One region of the Cobetia sp. 3AK genome, then DNA from elsewhere that is predicted to be linked to it. Evidence: predicted binding sites of a transcription regulator. Region 1 holds the regulator's gene; the other holds the start of a gene.
What was found. Region 1 encodes sigma-54, which starts transcription at its own class of promoters, with help from an activator protein. Its sites were predicted from a motif close to TGGCACNNNNNTTGCTNT; they were not measured.

Region 1 (4,213 bases):
GATCACGATCTTCATGGAGTGCTCTCCCAGGGCGAGGTCAGCATGAGGTGAAAGCGGAGGGTGCCTGAGGCCAGTCAGCGACAAGCCCGGAGCGAGTCCGGGCTTGCAGGTTCAGCGCGCCGGCAATTCGGCGATGGCCGAGGTCAGGGCATCGAACAATGCTCGCTGACTGTCTGCCTGGCGCAATGCTGCCCGGTTGGTGGGCGAGTTGAGCAGTTCCGCCACCTGGCCGAGCAGAGTGAGATGGGTGTCATCTGCCTCCTCGGGGACCAGCAGCACGAACAGCAGATCGATGGGTTCGCCATCGATGGCGTCAAAGTCGATGGGGTCACCGAGCTTCATGAACGCCGCGATGGGGGTCTTGCAGTGTGGACTGCGTGCATGTGGCACGGCCACGCCGTGGCCGATACCCGTCGAACCCAGTCTCTCGCGCCCGATCAGGCGCGAGAAGACTTCCTGGCTGTCCAGGCTGGGAATGTTCTGAGCAATGAAGGTGCTGAAGAATTCCAGCACCCGCTTCTTGCTCCCCCCGGGGACGCCGTAGAGCGTGCGCTCGGGGGGAAGAATCTGATCAAGTGTCATGGCAGAAGGTCAACGGGTCCCGGTGCCCTGAGAGCGAGCCTGGGACTTTTCCTTGTGTTTGACCAGCTGGCGGTCCAGCTTGTCGGCGAGCGCGTCGATGGCAGCGTACATGTTGGGGTCTTCTGCCAGGGCATGGAGGTCGGCGCCAGCGGCGTGCAGGGTGCAGGCAGCTTGTTGGCGTTCCTTCTCGATCGACAGTGTCACCTGAACATTGGTGATGTTGTCGTAATGCCGTTCGAGGCGAGCGAGCTTCTCGTTGACATAATCGCGGAGAGGATCGGTGAGTTCCACATGATGCCCGGTGATATTCACTTGCATGGACACGCTCCTTTATCCAGCGGGTTGCCTTTGAATTGTAACCCTTTTTGACTGCGAGCAAACCCTGATTGAACGCGCGGCCACTTTCTGACTCCGGCCATGGTCTCGTGGCGATCATCTGCTGGCGAGAGCGGCGGTGCCGGTGTACCGAGCGTCTACCCCGACAATGCCCAAGCTTTGAACAAAGATCAACGCTGCGCTGCATCGTGGGGCAAGGCTTGTCTTCAACCCAGCGAGGGATATCAGCAGGTTCTTCATGAGCATCGCCTCGCATCACGGACGGAATGGGGCTCGAGAAACCGGCCGTTTGTGGCCAATGTCAGCATTTACGTCGACGTTCGTGTGGCAGGAGTCGGTGGCGACCCCTGGCTATCTGTCCGTGGGATGTGAGGGAAAAAGAAAGCACTCTGGAGAAAAGTGGCAGGAAAAATAGGCAATTGGGGGCGTGAAGTCACTCACGCAGTCGCAAGGACAGGCATTGCCAACCGGTATTCAGACGACCGATTGGCAGATGATGCCAGGATGGCAGGTGCAAGGGGGCGAGCTTCAGCGCTCCGACGTGTGGAGCCCGCTGGCTTGCGGGTATCCGTTATCGAGACTCACGCCAAGCGCTTGCGCTCGCTGGAGGAGGGGATGCCCATGGCCTCGCGATACTTGGCGACCGTCCGGCGCGCTACCTCGATGCCATCACTGGCCAGCAGATCCACCAGGCGTGAGTCGGACAATGGCTTGCGCGCCGGTTCTTCCGAGATCAGCTTGCGAATGCGCGCGCGGATCGCGGTGCTGGAGTGCGCGTCACCGTTGCCGCTGCCACCCACCTGACTCGAGAAGAAGAACTTGAGTTCGAACACGCCTCTCGGGGTGTGGATATATTTCTGGGTGGTCACCCGCGAGATGGTGGATTCGTGCATCTCGACCACTTCCGCGATGTTGGCGAGGATCAGCGGCTTCATGCCTTCTTCCCCCTGCTCGAGGAAGTCGATCTGGCGCGCCATGATCTCGCGGCCCACCTTGAGCAGGGTGTCGTTGCGTGAGGACAGGCTCTTCATCAGCCAGCGGGCTTCCTGAAGATTGTCCTTGAGGAAGGTGTTGTCCGCGGACTTGTCGGCCCGCTTGATGAGGGCGGCATATTCCGGCTGGATACGCAGCTTGGGCAGCGCTTCCGGGTTGAGCTCGACCTGCCAGCCGTGACGCGTATGACGGACCAGCAGGTCCGGGATGACGTAATCACTGGCAGGCTCGCCCCAGGCGGACGCTGGGCGCGGGTCGAGCGCCCGTACCAGACGAATGACGTGATCCAGCTCATCATCATCCAGGCTCAGGCGACGCTTGAGCAGCTTGCGATCGTCATTGCCCAGTGCCTCGAGGAATTGCCGCACCAGACGGCGGGCCTGGGCCAGCAGTGGCAGATCGTCCGGCAGCAGGGCCAGCTGAAGCAGCAGGCATTCCCGCAGGTCTCGAGCGAACACACCGGTGGGATCGAACTGCTGAAGGCGCAGCAGGACCTGCTCGAGTTCCGACGCCTTGAGGCCGGGCAGTCCCTGACCTCGCAGGCCATCGACCAGTTCGTCCAGGCTCATGCTCAGGTAGCCGGCCCCATCCACCGCATCGATCAGACTCTCCGCCATCTGGCGTTCACGCGCATCGAGGTCCGTCATCGCCAGCTGCCAGCGCAGATGGTCCTGCAGGCTTTCGACACTGGTGTTGCGATCGAAGTCCGGCCCGTCCTCGCTCGAGCTTCCGCTGCCGGAACTGGTCAGGCTGCCTGCGTGATCCTGGTAGAGGTCCGACCAGTCACTGTCGAGAGGGTATTCTTCAGGAATCTCGCTGTTGGTCTCGGAGGTGGAGATCTCGCTCTTGTCCTGTGTCTCCGCGACATCCAGCGACTCGTATTCCTCGTCAAGCTCCAGCATGGGGTTTGACTCGAGCGCCTGCTGTATCTCCTGACGCAGGTCCAGCGTCGACAACTGCAGCAGCTGGATCGCTTGCTGAAGTTGCGGGGTCATGGTCAGGGAAGTGCCGAGTCGAAGCTGCAAGGTGGGTTTCATGGGGTCTGTCATTCACGGCAAAGGAACGTGCATCTACGCTATACCGTGGGTCGGGGCACTGACAAGGGGCAGTCGAGAATATTCAAGCAACTTGCATGCCATGTTGCCACCAAGGTGGTATGGACGTCATGCATTCGAGTGAGGTGTGGCAGAGCAGGAAGGTTCACGGGGAGATCACGCAAGCGCATGTCGAGGCGCTTGCGTGAGGGGGCGGGGAACGAGGCCCCGACAGTGAAGCAGGAAGTGGCGGGTGCTGGAGGGTGCTGGTGAGAGCAGAAGAGGTCGGACGGCTCTCGTCAGGCTGACGGCTCTCACCAGGCTGACGGCACTCTCGGGCTAGAGCTTGAACTCATGGCCCAGGTAGACATCACGCACCTGCTGGTTGGCGAGGATGGTGTCGGCGTCGCCATGCGCGATGATCTGACCATCGCCCACGATGTAGGCGGTATCGCAGATGTCGAGTGTCTCGCGCACGTTGTGGTCGGTGATCAGCACCCCGATGCCGCGGTCACGCAGCTGGCGCACGATGCTCTTGATCTCGCCCACCGAGATGGGGTCCACGCCGGCAAACGGCTCATCTAGCAGCACGAAGTCTGGCTCGGTGGCCAGTGCGCGAGCGATCTCCACGCGGCGGCGCTCCCCGCCGGAAAGGCTCATGCCGGCACTGTCACGAATATGCGTGATGCTGAACTCGTTGAGCAGCTCCTCCAGGCGTGCCTTGCGTCCGTTGCGATCCAGATCCTTGCGCGTCTCGAGGATCGCCATGATGTTGTCGGACACCGAGAGCTTGCGGAAGATCGAGGCTTCCTGGGGCAGATAGCCGATGCCGGCGCGAGCCCGCTGGTGCATGGCGGCGCCGGACAGGTCGTGGTCATCGATGGTCACGCTACCGGCATCCGAGCGCACGAGGCCGACGATCATGTAGAACGAGGTCGTCTTGCCGGCCCCGTTGGGGCCCAGCAGGCCTACGATGTCACCCTGGCGGATTTCCAGCGAGATGTCCTTGACGACCTTGCGACCCTTGTAGGCCTTGGCCAGATGACGAGCGCTGAGGGTACGTGGGCTGGCAGCAGTCATGCTCATTGATCCTTGCTGGCATTGGCGCCACGTGGCGTCAGGGTCATGTGGACGCGTGACCCCTCGGAGGATGAGGCATCGGTGCCATTGCTGGCATTGACCTGGCGCTTGTCCAGGAAGTATTCCACGTAGCCACCTTCGAAGGTGTCATCGCCTTTCTCCAGGCGGGCATCGCCGACCAGTTCCAC
Region 2 (4,213 bases), on a different contig from region 1:
GGGGCAGAGTGTCGGAGCTGTCCTGTTCCGACTTCTCGGAGGGAGCGGGGGATTTTCGCGGCATGATGACTCCTGTAGCGGAGAGGGTGGCAATGGGAAGGGGATGGCCGGCGAGGACACTGCATGTCCTTGTGAGGCATGCGGCGCATCGGCTCGCGGGCGGGGTATGGCGTGACATTACCAACTTTGCCGTCAACCCTCATCCTTGATGTCTGCCAAGGGGGCGGGAGTACCTTTCGAGAGTCCTTTTCAATCACCTGGCCTGGGTGTGAGGCAAGAGGCCTCCTCGACGTCACGTCGAGGAGGCCTCTTGCGTCTTGCGTTCGCAATGCGTCCTGACACTTCACCCGGTTATCACTGCAGGTCTTGCAGTGTCCGACATGGTGCGTGTGCTCAGCCGCGAGCCAGTCGCTTGGCCTTTTCCGGGTCATCGAAGGGCAGGGAATGGCTGATGGCCGAGAGGCTGGTCTCTCCGTCAGTGCCGGTCTTGAGGGTCAGCGGGGTGCCATGCTCGGCATAGCCGGGTTCGAGACGCGCCAGTGCCATGGAGCGATCGCTCAGGCGCGAGTACATGCCTTGGGTGATGACACCGACACACTTGCCGTCGGCGTAGATCTTGTCACCGATCTGGGCGACGTCTTTCGAGTCCAACAGCACGCCATAGACCTTGACGCGCTCCTTGCCCTGCAGCGCGAAGTGTTCGCTGGCGCCACGGAATTCGGTCTTGCCCGGGGAGACGGTGAAGTCCAGGCCCAGCTCCCACAGGGTGTCGCCCACCGGCTGGTCGGGATACGGGTAGGTTTCGGAATTGTCCGCCGGGTAGAACAGCAGGTGGCTCTCGACCCGCAGCCAGTCAAGGGTGCCGAAGCTGCACGGCTTGATGCCCATGTCGGCGCCATCTTCGAGAATCTGTTCCCACAGAGAGGGAGCGTCCTTGGCCTTGCAGAAGATCTCGTAGCCACGCTCGCCGGTGTAGCCGGTGCGCGAGATCATCACGTGGTAGCCGAACAGCTGGGTCTGCAGATGGTGGAAGTAACGCAGCTCACGGATGCCCGGCACATGACGCTCCAGAAAATCCACCGCGACCGGCCCCTGCAGTGACATGTCATGCATGTCGTCATCGAAGGTCAGGCTGACGGCGCGCCCCAGGGCACTCTTGGCCAGCATTTCATTCGCGGTGCCCGTGCCGTGCACCACGAGGTAGGAGTTCGGCGCCAGACAATAGACGATGCAGTCGTCGACGAACTTGCCGGCCTCATTCAAGACGCTGGCGTACACCGATTTGCCTGGATACAGCTTGGACATGTCCCGCGTGGTGACGTAATCCAGCACGGCCTGGGCGTGCGGGCCATTGCAGTGGATCTTCTTGAGCCCCGAGACATCCATCAGACCGGCGCGGGTGCGGATGGTCTCGTGGTCATCGGCCGTGTCCGAGACGGCGTAATTCCAGGCAGTGCCCATGCCATTCCAGTCTTCCAGCTCCGCGCCCAGCTTGCGGTGTTGTTCGGCCAATGCCGAGATGCGCCATGAATTCGCCATGCGTCCCTTTCTCCTGTGAGTCGTGCTGCCTAGCGTAAGTGGGTGGTGCCGTAGTCCTGCTGGTGCCGGCGGAGATGGCGCGCAAGACGCGCATTCGCCGCAGGAGGTGTTGTTGTTCTGTTGCCTCTTCAGGCGCCTCTTCAGGCGCTTCACAAGGGCTTGTGCCTGCTGCTTGCCTTGCCTGATCGCATGAGTGTCGATTCTTGAAAGGAAAGAAACATTCCTCATGGTTAAGCAAGGGGCTTGCCAATTCCGTCAAAGGCCATGGCCACGGCAACCCTTGAGCGAGTCAGGCGGCGATTGGCAGCACGAATTCGGGCGTGAATATCAGCGCTTTGCGTCATGCTGGTGCGAAGAGGGAGTTCTGGGCACCGAAATGATGCCTATTTCGAGAAACGGGCAGGAATTTACTCAGGGTCACCTGGCGTTTTCTGTGGGGTAAAACGAGCTCGGAAAATAAATTCCCATGCAAAACAGGAGGTTGATGAAAAGTTCTGGGCGGCAGCTGGCGAAATGGCATGCTGCATGCTTTTCTTTGAGGGAAATAAAGTTGACCAGCAGGAATCACAAAAACTCGTTTCATCCGCTATCTTGGCGTGGCGTGTCACCACAAGGGGTCAGGTTTCCCGGGGTGGCAGACAGTGTCGAGGGAGATGGAACCCGGTCCGCTCTCAGAGGAAACCCAGATGTCACCCGAAAAGGCGCAACAGTTCATCAAGGATCACGATATTCGCTACTTGCTGGCGCAGTTCGTGGATATTCATGGCGCTGCCAAGACCAAGTCCGTGCCGGCCAATTGCCTGATGGATGTGGTCGAGAAGGGCGCCGGCTTTGCCGGCTTCGCCGTCAGTGGTCTCGGCATGTCGCCGGAGGGGCCGGACTTCATGGCGCGGGGGGATCTGGACTCGCTGTGCCTGGTGCCGTGGCAGCCGGGCTATGCGCGCATGGCCTGTGATGGCTACGTCAATGGGCAACCGTTCGCCAACGACAGCCGTGTGGTACTGCTCAAGCAGCTGGAGCGCCTGAAGGAGAAGGGCTGGACGCTCAATACTGGGCTGGAGCCGGAATTCTCGCTGTTCCGCCGGGGGGAAGCGGGTGAGCTGTTGCCGGTGGATGAGAGCGATACCCTCGCCAAGCCCTGCTACGACTACAAGGGCCTGTCACGTTCGCGTGAATTCCTCGAGCGTCTGGTCGAATCGCTGCAGGCGGTGGACTTCGACGTCTATCAGATCGATCACGAGGACGCCAATGGCCAGTTCGAGATCAACTACACCTACAGCGATGCGCTGACCTCGGCAGACCGCTTCACCTTCGTGCGCATGGCTGCCGGCGAGATCGCCAATGATCTGGGCATGGTGTGCTCCTTCATGCCCAAGCCCCTGGCGGACCGCCCGGGCAACGGCATGCACTTCCACCTGTCCGTGTGTGATGACACCGGCCGCAATCTGTTTGGCGATGACTCCGATTCCCAGGGCATGGGCCTGTCGCCGCTGGCGTATCACTTCCTCGGCGGTCTGCTGGCGCATGCCCCGGCGCTGTGTGCCTTTGCCGCGCCGACCGTCAATTCCTACAAGCGTCTAGTCGGCGGCGGCAGCACCAGCGGCGCGACCTGGGCGCCGGTCTTCATCGCCTACGGGGACAACAACCGCTCGGCCATGGTGCGTGTGCCCTACGGTCGCCTCGAGTTCCGCCTGCCGGACGCCGGCTGCAACCCCTATCTCGTGCACGCCGCCATCATCGCCGCGGGGCTGGATGGCGTGGCGCGCAAGCTGGATCCGGGCACGCCCCACAACATCAATCTCTACTCGCTGACCCCGAGCGAATGCGCCGAGAAGGGCATCGAGACGCTGCCGCAGAATCTCTCGCTGGCCATCGATGCGCTCGAGGCGGACAGCATTCTGCGCGAGAGCCTGGGCGAGGGGATCTGCGCCGAGTTCATGCGCCTCAAGCGCGAGGAATGGCGGGACTACAACGCCCAGGTCAGTGAGTGGGAAGTCAAACGCTACGCCGAATTCTTCTGATCTCATCCGGCGGCGCTCGCGGATCTCGCGGGTCATGTCAGACGAGGGTCGCCACTGTCACCACCACGCTCAAGACACCAGGCAGGAGTCGCCTCCTGCCCGTGAGAGGACATCACCATGTGTGGAATCGTAGGGCTTTATCTCAAGAACCCGGCGCTGGAGTCGCGCCTGGGGGAGCTGTTCGAGCCGATGTTGATCGCGATGACCGATCGCGGCCCGGACAGCGCTGGCTTCGCCATTTATGGCGACGAATTTGACGCTGGCATCAAGCTGACGCTGCAAAGCGATGGTGTCGATGAGGATTGGGACGCGATCGCCAAGGGCCTGGGCGAGCAGGTCGGCACGGTGGCGGACTGGTTCAGCAATGCCAGTGTCGCGGTATTCAAGATCGCCGGGGAAGAGAGTGCCGTGCGCAGCTGGCTTGCCGACAGTGCCCCGCAGATTCGCGTATTGAGCGTGGGGCAGAGCATCGAAATCCTCAAGGCAGTGGGCCTGCCGGCCCATATCGCCAGCCTCTATGGTCTCAAGGGCATGCAGGGCAGCCACATCATCGGCCATACCCGCATGGCGACCGAAAGCGCCGTGACCCTGCAGGGCAGCCACCCGTTCTCCACCGGGCGTGACCTGTGCCTGGTGCACAACGGCTCGCTGTC

Region 2: the regulator sigma-54 is predicted to act here: its motif matches at 1,771-1,788, upstream of QD228_RS12335 (aminomethyltransferase family protein).

The regions. Positions count from the first base shown of each region.
Region 1 covers NZ_JARWKR010000001.1:470,522-474,734, reverse strand. The annotation lists gene rapZ (RNase adapter RapZ) at 1-15, opposite strand, end outside; gene QD228_RS02065 (PTS sugar transporter subunit IIA) at 112-582, opposite strand; gene raiA (ribosome-associated translation inhibitor RaiA) at 592-900, opposite strand; gene QD228_RS02055 (RNA polymerase factor sigma-54) at 1,500-2,948, opposite strand; gene lptB (LPS export ABC transporter ATP-binding protein) at 3,285-4,031, opposite strand; gene lptA (lipopolysaccharide transport periplasmic protein LptA) at 4,028-4,213, opposite strand, start outside.
Region 2 covers NZ_JARWKR010000008.1:13,971-18,183, forward strand. The annotation lists gene QD228_RS12330 (XRE family transcriptional regulator) at 1-64, opposite strand, end outside; gene QD228_RS12335 (aminomethyltransferase family protein) at 394-1,539, opposite strand; gene glnT (type III glutamate--ammonia ligase) at 2,226-3,560, shown strand; gene QD228_RS12345 (glutamine amidotransferase family protein) at 3,678-4,213, shown strand, end outside.